DNA from 2 places in the Sporomusa sp. genome. Region 2 is predicted to be linked to the other one. Evidence: riboswitches for the same ligand, from Rfam matches in the RefSeq annotation. Region 2 holds a riboswitch; the other holds the start of a gene.
What was found. Region 2 has a riboswitch for S-adenosylmethionine ahead of AC29Z1_RS03585 (trans-sulfuration enzyme family protein). Riboswitches for the same ligand answer to the same signal wherever they lie in the genome.
Positions count from the first base shown of each region.

Region 1: another riboswitch for S-adenosylmethionine. It lies ahead of AC29Z1_RS11060 (MetQ/NlpA family ABC transporter substrate-binding protein); the one in region 2 lies ahead of AC29Z1_RS03585 (trans-sulfuration enzyme family protein).

Region 1 is NZ_JBYKYF010000160.1:304-5,171, reverse strand. Features, by position in the region: gene AC29Z1_RS11080 (D-2-hydroxyacid dehydrogenase) at 1-94, shown strand, start outside; gene AC29Z1_RS11075 (HD domain-containing protein) at 102-629, opposite strand; gene hisZ (ATP phosphoribosyltransferase regulatory subunit) at 622-1,806, opposite strand; gene AC29Z1_RS11065 (YerC/YecD family TrpR-related protein) at 1,825-2,139, opposite strand; SAM riboswitch class I at 2,341-2,444, shown strand; gene AC29Z1_RS11060 (MetQ/NlpA family ABC transporter substrate-binding protein) at 2,570-3,394, shown strand; gene AC29Z1_RS11055 (TetR/AcrR family transcriptional regulator) at 3,516-4,106, opposite strand; gene AC29Z1_RS11050 (DUF456 domain-containing protein) at 4,117-4,674, opposite strand; partial or broken gene AC29Z1_RS11045 (phosphoribosylamine--glycine ligase) at 4,702-4,868, opposite strand, start outside.
Region 2 is NZ_JBYKYF010000030.1:42-3,381, forward strand. Features, by position in the region: gene AC29Z1_RS03575 (DUF2292 domain-containing protein) at 7-138, shown strand; gene AC29Z1_RS03580 (TatD family nuclease-associated radical SAM protein) at 180-776, shown strand; gene AC29Z1_RS03585 (trans-sulfuration enzyme family protein) at 822-1,967, opposite strand; SAM riboswitch class I at 2,067-2,164, opposite strand; partial or broken gene hydE ([FeFe] hydrogenase H-cluster radical SAM maturase HydE) at 2,349-3,340, shown strand, end outside.

The DNA.
Region 1 (4,868 bases), on a different contig from region 2:
TGACCGCGCCATAAAGCTGTTTGCCGACAATCTTACCCGCTTTATCCAGGGTCGTGACATGCTAAACGTGGTCGATAAGATAAAAGGCTATTAACTAAGTATTAGTTAAGGCTATCAGCCGTTCTGAGAAGCCTAAGTTCCGGCAGGTCACCATCTGATGGTGCCTCATGATGTCTGGCTATAATCTCGGTTATCTGACTGCCAATCCCGGCAGCCTTCAGCATCGCTGCTCCTCGGGCAGCATGATGATAGTAAATATATATAGCATGCCTGAGATTGGCTATCTTGCCGCCCCGCCCTAGCCGCCCCCAACGTCTGGCCCAGCATGGTATCAAGGTATCCAAAATTACAGTAATGATTTTGTCAGCAGTACTAACATCACCTTTAACTTTGCCGATATCGTGAAGGAGCGCACATTTTAGCAACAAGGTTTGATCAACTTCCTTATTGCCAGCGGCAAGCTCACGCGCCGTATATGCTACATTCAAAGCATGCCGCTGGTCAGGGAGATTCATCTGCCAAAAGAAGCGGGCTTCTTTCTGGTCTAAATACTGCCTCACAAACTCCCGGTCTGTTTCACTTATACGGGCGGTGAGTGCTGACACTACTTGTTTTATACGTTTACTCAATATATATCAGCTCTTTATAATTTTGCTCGCGGACTACAGATTCCGCTATCGCCCGCGACTCAGCAGCCAGCGCCAGTTCTGCCCGCCGTCCTTGTTGCCGGCACTGCTGGGCCATTTTTATGGCCTGTGTAAGATTGCCTTCATTCCAGGCAATATACACATCTTTTCCTTGTACACTAATATCAAGGCCATGACGTTCTAAAGCTAGTAATACCCGTTCAATACCTAGCGCAAAGCCTGTCGCTGGTTTGGCAACTCCAAATGAAGCCAACATGGTGTCGTAGCGGCCACCACCACATAACGGAAAACCCAATCCCGGCGTATACCCTTCAAATACCATCCCGGTATAATAATCGAAGTCACGTATAATGCCAAGATCAAAATTGACATACTGCTCAACGCCATAGCCTGCCAGAAGCTTGTGAATATCGGCCAAATTATCTAGGGCCGACCGGCTGAGAGGATTGTTAACCAATCGGTACGCTTTATTGAGCATATCCTCCCGTCCGTGCAAGAGCGGAATTTGCTTCAGTAGTTCTTGTGCCGCCGGACTGAGTTCGCTTTGTGCCAGCAATTCGCCAAGCCCCACTAAGTCGCGAGAAACCATAGCTGATTTTATTTGCTGTTGGCGCTCAGGGCTTAACTGGCTCTCTACCATCAAACCGTTGATAAAATCCACTTGACCTATACCGATTTGAAAATTAGTCAAACCGGCTTCTAACATCGCCTCTACCGCCAAAGCTACAATTTCGGCGTCAGCCGCCGGACCAGGTGCACCTAACAGTTCCACACCGGCTTGATAAAACTCGCATTGTCTGCCAGCCTGCGCCTGCTCATGGCGAAAAACATTGGTAATATAAAACAACCGCTGCGGCAGCGGCTTTTCTCTCAGTCTGGTGGCTGCAACCCGGGCAATCGGAGTTGTCATATCTGGTCTGAGTGCCAAAATCCGATTATTTTTATCAAAAAATTTAAATACATGCTGCTGAATGTTGCCGCCTGTACCGACTGCCAATGTTTCCATATATTCAAACGTCGGAGTTACTACTTCATCATAGCCCCAGCGCGAAAACAGTTCGGCAAGCGCCCCCTCGACAAGACGCTTCTGCCTAGCTTCCCGGGGCAGCAAGTCCTTGGTGCCATACGGAATTTGCGGCACATAATTCTGTTTTTTCATGCTAACACTCCATTCCGACTAGTTATCCTCGTTTTTTTCTAGTTTTTCTAGATTAGCTAATACTAATTTATAACCATCTGCGCCATAATAAAGGCAGCGCTTAACCCGGCTGATGGTTGCAGTACTGGCCCCAGTAGCAGCTACAATGTCGTCATAAATGACTCCAGCTTTTAACAGCCGAGCCACTTCCAGCCGCTGAGCCATAGCCTTAAGCTCACCAATTGTGCATACATCCTCAAAAAACTGATAACATTCTTCCTCATTAGTCAGTGATAAAATGCCTCGAAACAGCTGATCAATAAGCGGGTCTTTCAATTTGGGATTTGCTGTCATACTATTACGCCTCCTGTAAATACATCCTTGTGGGTATGTATTCGCTACGTACCCAGCATTTCCTTCTTTAATCCTTTTTATCTTTATTAAGTTAAAATATATTATATATTATACTATTCGTTTCTTATAAATTAATTATTTTTTTATTGACAGTCACATCTATCGGTGATAAGATAACGTCTATAAATTATAATTACATACTATTCATCAAGAGCTGGCTGAGGGAATGGCCCAATGAAGCCGCGGCAACCATCGCTGTTGCGAACGGTGCCAATTCCACAGGATTCTTTCCTGGCAGATGAAGAACTGGACAACAAACCACTTCGGACTGCCGCGGTGGTTTTTATAATTTTGGGAAAGGAGGCTGCTTTTAGCCAGAGCTTCATTTGTTTACCACTACAAAAAGAAAACATTGGAGGAACATATTGTTATGAAGAAAAAGATTACTTTTTTGCTCCTTGCTGCTTTATTAACTGTCTCCACTTTTATTGTCGGCTGCGGTAACAAACAAACTCCTGCCCCTTTAGCCTCAGATAAAATAACAATTAAAGTAGGAGCAACTCCCGTGCCTCATGCCGAAATTCTTGCAGTAGTCAAGCCGATTCTCGAAAAAGAAGGCATCAACCTGGTTGTTGTGGAAATGAGCGATTATGTCCGTCCTAACATGGCGGTTGCGGAAAAAGAGCTTGACGCTAACTTCTTCCAGCACATTCCCTATTTGAACAAATTCAGCGCTGAGCGCAAACTGGACCTGACCTATACTGCTGCTGTACATATTGAACCTATGGGCATTTACTCTAAAAAAGTAAAAAACCTCAATGACCTGCAAACTGGGGCAGAAATTGGTATCCCTAACGACCCCACTAATGGTGGACGCGCGTTAGCGCTTTTAGAAAAAGCTGGTGTGATTACCCTTAAAGAAGGCGTTGGTGTAAATGCGACCATTAGCGACATTACTGCCAATCCGAAAAAAGTAAAAATTCGTGAACTGGAAGCCGCCCAATTGCCACGTTCACTGGATGATCTTGCCTTAGCGGTCATCAACACCAACTATGCACTGGAAGCCAAACTGGTCCCAAGCAAAGACGCTTTGTTTATTGAACAAAAGGATTCTCCCTATGCTAATATCCTTACTGTCCGCAAAGGCGATGAAAATCGCCCTGAAATCCAAAAATTAACCAAAGCTTTAACTTCTGAAGAAGTTAAAAAATTTATCAATGAAAAATATCAAGGTGCCATTGTTCCGGCGTTTTAGTATGCAAAAAAGAGTCTGTTTTCCAGACTCTTTTTTTGCACTCAGCAAAATGCTAATCGTATTTCTCATTGGTGATTTGGTGATAATGCTACAGCATGTCTTCCCTTCAAGAGAATAGTGTTTATCGGTTAGCTATACCGTACATAAAAATGTCAGCAATGCTATTGGCGGTTTGATCAATAGAATCATCCTGTTCGCCAACAAACCCTTGAAACACCATCATAACAATAACACTAAATAAACCATGAGCAGCTTTATGCACATCACAGTTGCGAAAAGCACCTTGTTCAATTCCTTCTTGCAAGATCTTCTGCAAAATCCCGATGGTATATGCAAATCGTTCCCGGTATTTTTCTCGCTCTGCCTCGGTAAAGTTTGACGGCTCCTCATGTCCTAACCCGCGCATTTCATGCATCAATACCCGCCACAAATCAGCATTTTGCACATAAAACTCTAAAAAAACCCTTATGGCTTTCTTAATTTTTTCAACCGCTGGTTCAGCAAGAGCGGCAATGACCTCAAGTTCAGCCTCAAAACCGGCACTACGTTCTTTGATTAAGGTATAAAAGAGTTGTTCCTTATTAACAAAATAGTTATATACTGTACCTTTGCCAGTATCGGCTAAAGCAATAATCTCGTCTACGGTGGCACGATGATAGCCTTTGCGGGAAAAGACAGTGTAGGCAGCATCAAGTATCTGTTGGCGTTTCATAAGTTTCCTCCTATTGCCAAGTTAGCTTGGAAATGATGAACACTACCATTCCGATGGCTATCGCTGATTTGAATATCATTCCCAAGGCCTGGCCAATCATAATACTCTTAGCAACCCGGCTAGCTCTCTCCCTGCTGCCAGTAACAGCATACTCCGCTACATAACCGGCGACAAAAGACCCAGCAACTGCTCCGGCAATGGAACCAAGTCCTGGTATAACACCGGTACCAAGAATACCACCGGCAATCCCACCAATAAATGCAGACACGATGGCCACACGGGATGCATTTTCTTTTTTTGCCCCCAGCGCTCCTGCTAAAAACTCAACCAATTCGCCTGTCAGCAATGCTCCAAAAAGCAATAAGAGTACCGTGCTGCTCATATGAGTAAAGCCTTCCATGTAGCCATAACCCAGTGCTGTAAATAATATAAGCCAATTACCAGGTAAACCAATTACCGTCATACCAATACCAACTACGCTTATTATTATTACCAGTAAATTCATGACGGTTAACCCTGCATCCAACATATGCACTCCTTTGAGATAGGTATGCCAGCTATCTGTCACAATCCGCGCATCAATCTTGGCTTAGCCTTACTTGCGGTTAATCGCCCGGTGGGCAATATCTTTTCGATACTGCATCCCCGCAAAATTGATTTTAGATACAGCGTGATACACTTTCTCTACCGCAGCGCGAATATTACCCGCAACCGCAGTTACGCCAAGCACCCGGCCGCCTGTTGTCACAATACGGTTGTCCT
Region 2 (3,340 bases):
AAAATTATTGCCCAGCTGGATGGTCTGATGTATGGACAACTGATTATTCGTATCGAAGACGGTAAGGTTGAGCAGATAGAAAAGACCGAAAAACGCCGAATTAACGACATGGAAGGAATATACGGAGATGGCATCTAAAAATAATAATTAATTAATGGAAAAAGGGGTGACTGCTGACGATTACGTATGAATTAGGAAATGCTTTATATATAAATCTGACCAACCGTTGTACCAATAACTGTACGTTTTGCGTCAGAAATCATTTACACGGTATTAGTCCGGGCATGAATTTATGGTTAGAACAGGAACCTACGGTTAGTGAAGTGCTAGCCGATATTCAGTCGAGGGATAGTTATAAGTACCAGGAGTTCGTATTTTGCGGTTATGGAGAACCCATGCTGCGAACATATGATATTATTGAAATTTGTAGATATCTCAAACATGCGTACAATATGCCCATTCGCATCAACACAAATGGGCATGCCAATTTGATTTATGGGCAGGATATTACTCCGTTGTTAGTAGGACTGGTAGATGTTGTTTCTATTAGTTTGAATGCGAACAATGCTAAGGAATATCAGACATTATGCCAGCCTGTTTATGGCGAACAGGCATATGATGCTCTGTTGAAGTTTGCTGCCAAATGCAAAAGGTATATTCCCCGGGTAGTACTTACTGTTGTTGATGTTATACCTCAGAAAGATATCCAGTCCTGCCGGGAGATTGCTAACCGAATAGGGACTGATTTTAGAATTCGGCATTATTATCATTCATAATGAAAAAGAAATGGGTCAGAAAGCGTTTTCTGACTCATTTCTTTCTTACTGTTCCAGTGCCTGGGCCAAATCGGCAATGATATCTTCAACATCTTCAATGCCGACAGACAATCGCAAGAGACAATCACTAATGCCTAATCGTTCGCGAATGTCGGCCGGAATATCAGCATGGGTCTGTACCGCGGGGAAGGTGATTAACGATTCGACACCGCCTAAACTTTCGGCAAACTGAATAACCTGTACTTTGCGAAGTACTTGGGCAGGCAGACAGGGATCGTTTACGACAAAGGACAACATACCGCCATAGCCACAAGCCTGGGCATCGTGCGTTGTTTTACCAGGGTGGCTAGCTAAGCCAGGGTAATAGACTTTGGTGACACTGGGATGGGTAGTAAGCCATTCGGCGACAGCCAGCGCGTTGGTTTCGTGTTGGCGCAGCCGCACTGTCAAGGTTTTGAGACCTCTAAGTAACAGCCAGCTGTCCTGCGGTCCAAGGATAGCGCCAGTGGCATTTTGAATAAATCCAATTTTTTCGCAAAGGGCGGGGTCGCTGGCAACTACCAGACCGCAGACTACATCATTATGGCCTGACAAGTATTTGGAACCGCTATGGATGACAATATCAGCACCAAGTGTTAAAGGTTTCTGAAAATACGGAGTCAGGAAGGTGTTATCAACAATCACGTGAAGCGGTTGTGAAGTATGCGCATGGGCTATTGCCGCTATTGCCCGGATATCGGCAATTTTCATAAGTGGATTGGTGGGTGTTTCCAGCAAAATGGCTTTAGTAGTAGGCTGTAGCGCTTGGCGCACCGCGTTAAGGTTGCTGGTATCGACAAATGTAGCTGTTAGATCGAATTGGCTAAATATCTTATCCATAATCCGATATGTTCCGCCATAACAGTCTTCAGTAATAATCAAATGATCGCCAGGTTGGTATAACATAAGTATTGCCGAAATGGCAGCCATGCCTGAAGCAAAGGCAAAACCGGCATGCCCTTCCTCCAATGCGGCTACAGCTTCTTCCACCGCTTTGCGAGTAGGATTTTGAGTACGAGAGTAATCATAGCCAGTACTACGGCCAAGCTCAGGATGCCGGAACGTGGCTGTCTGGTAAATCGGGGTGCTGATGGCTCCGGTAGTTTTATCGGTGACCAGACCCGCATGGACAGCTTTGGTGGCAAATTTCATACATACCATCTCCTTTGTTTGTTATAGGATACGGCTACCTTAGGTTTTGGGTACAAAAAAACGACTCTTCCGTAAGAAGAGTCGTTTAGACACACGATTAACTCATCTTCCGGATTGCTCCGCTGGATTTAGCACCTTGCATTGCTGCTGGTTGCCGGGCGTCATAGGGCCAGTCCCTCGACCACTCTTGATAAGTTTTTTTTGCTATGTAATTTATTGGATTTTATTTTGTCATAGACAATAAACTTTGTCAATAGATATTTTTATTGTTTTTATACTCCCTATTTCTTGATATTGACGCCGGTTATAAAACCAGCTATCATGATTTCAACAGGTGAAACTTTTTTGGGCAATAGGCATATAGGGGGAGGTAGTAACGGTATGGCTGATAAGCAGGATATATTGGCGTTAATTAACAAAGCGGAAACAACCCACGAACTTACGAAAGATGAAATTGTCGCCTTGCTGATAGATACAGAACATGAAACTGAGTTTTTTGCTGCTGCTGACCGCGTGCGGCAACGGTATGTGGGTGACGAAGTACATCTGCGCGGGTTGATTGAGTTTTCTAACATATGTAAACAAAACTGCCTGTATTGTGGTTTGCGGCGGGATAATAAACAAGTAAAACGTTATCGTTTAGATCCGGAAACTATCCTTGACTTTGCTACTAAAGCCAAGTCATACGGCTATCGCACGGTTGTATTGCAGTCAGGCGAAGACGAATGGTTTGATGTGGCTACTATGGTCAGTATTATCAAAAACGTTAAAGAACTTGGTTTGGCAATTACCCTGAGTGTGGGTGAAAAACCCCGTGAAGTATATCAAGCATACCGCGAGGCTGGGGCTGATCGGTATTTGCTGAGAATTGAGACTACCGACAAAGCTTTGTATGAAAAACTAGACCCAGGCATGAGCTGGGATAACCGGGTACGATGTTTGCATGATCTAAAGGAGTTAGGTTTTGAGTTAGGAACAGGCTCATTGGTAGGAATACCAGGACAAACGATAGAATCGCTGGCTGATGATATTCTGTTTTTCAAGAGCATAGATGCCGATATGATTGGTGTCGGTCCGTTTATTCCCAACCCGGATACGCCATTGGCGGGGGAACGGGGCGGTACGTTTGAACTAAGCACGAAAGTGATGGCCATGACGAGGCTATTGCTGCCTGATATTAATATTCCGGCAACAACGGCTATGGAGACATTAAACCCACAGGGACGGGTATTGGCGCTGCAACGCGGAGCCAATGTAGTTATGCCTAATGTTACTGAGGGTGAGTACCGACAGATGTATTTGCTTTATCCGGGAAAAATCTGTATCAACGATTCGCCGGCGCATTGCCGTTCGTGCATTACTGGTAAAATTCA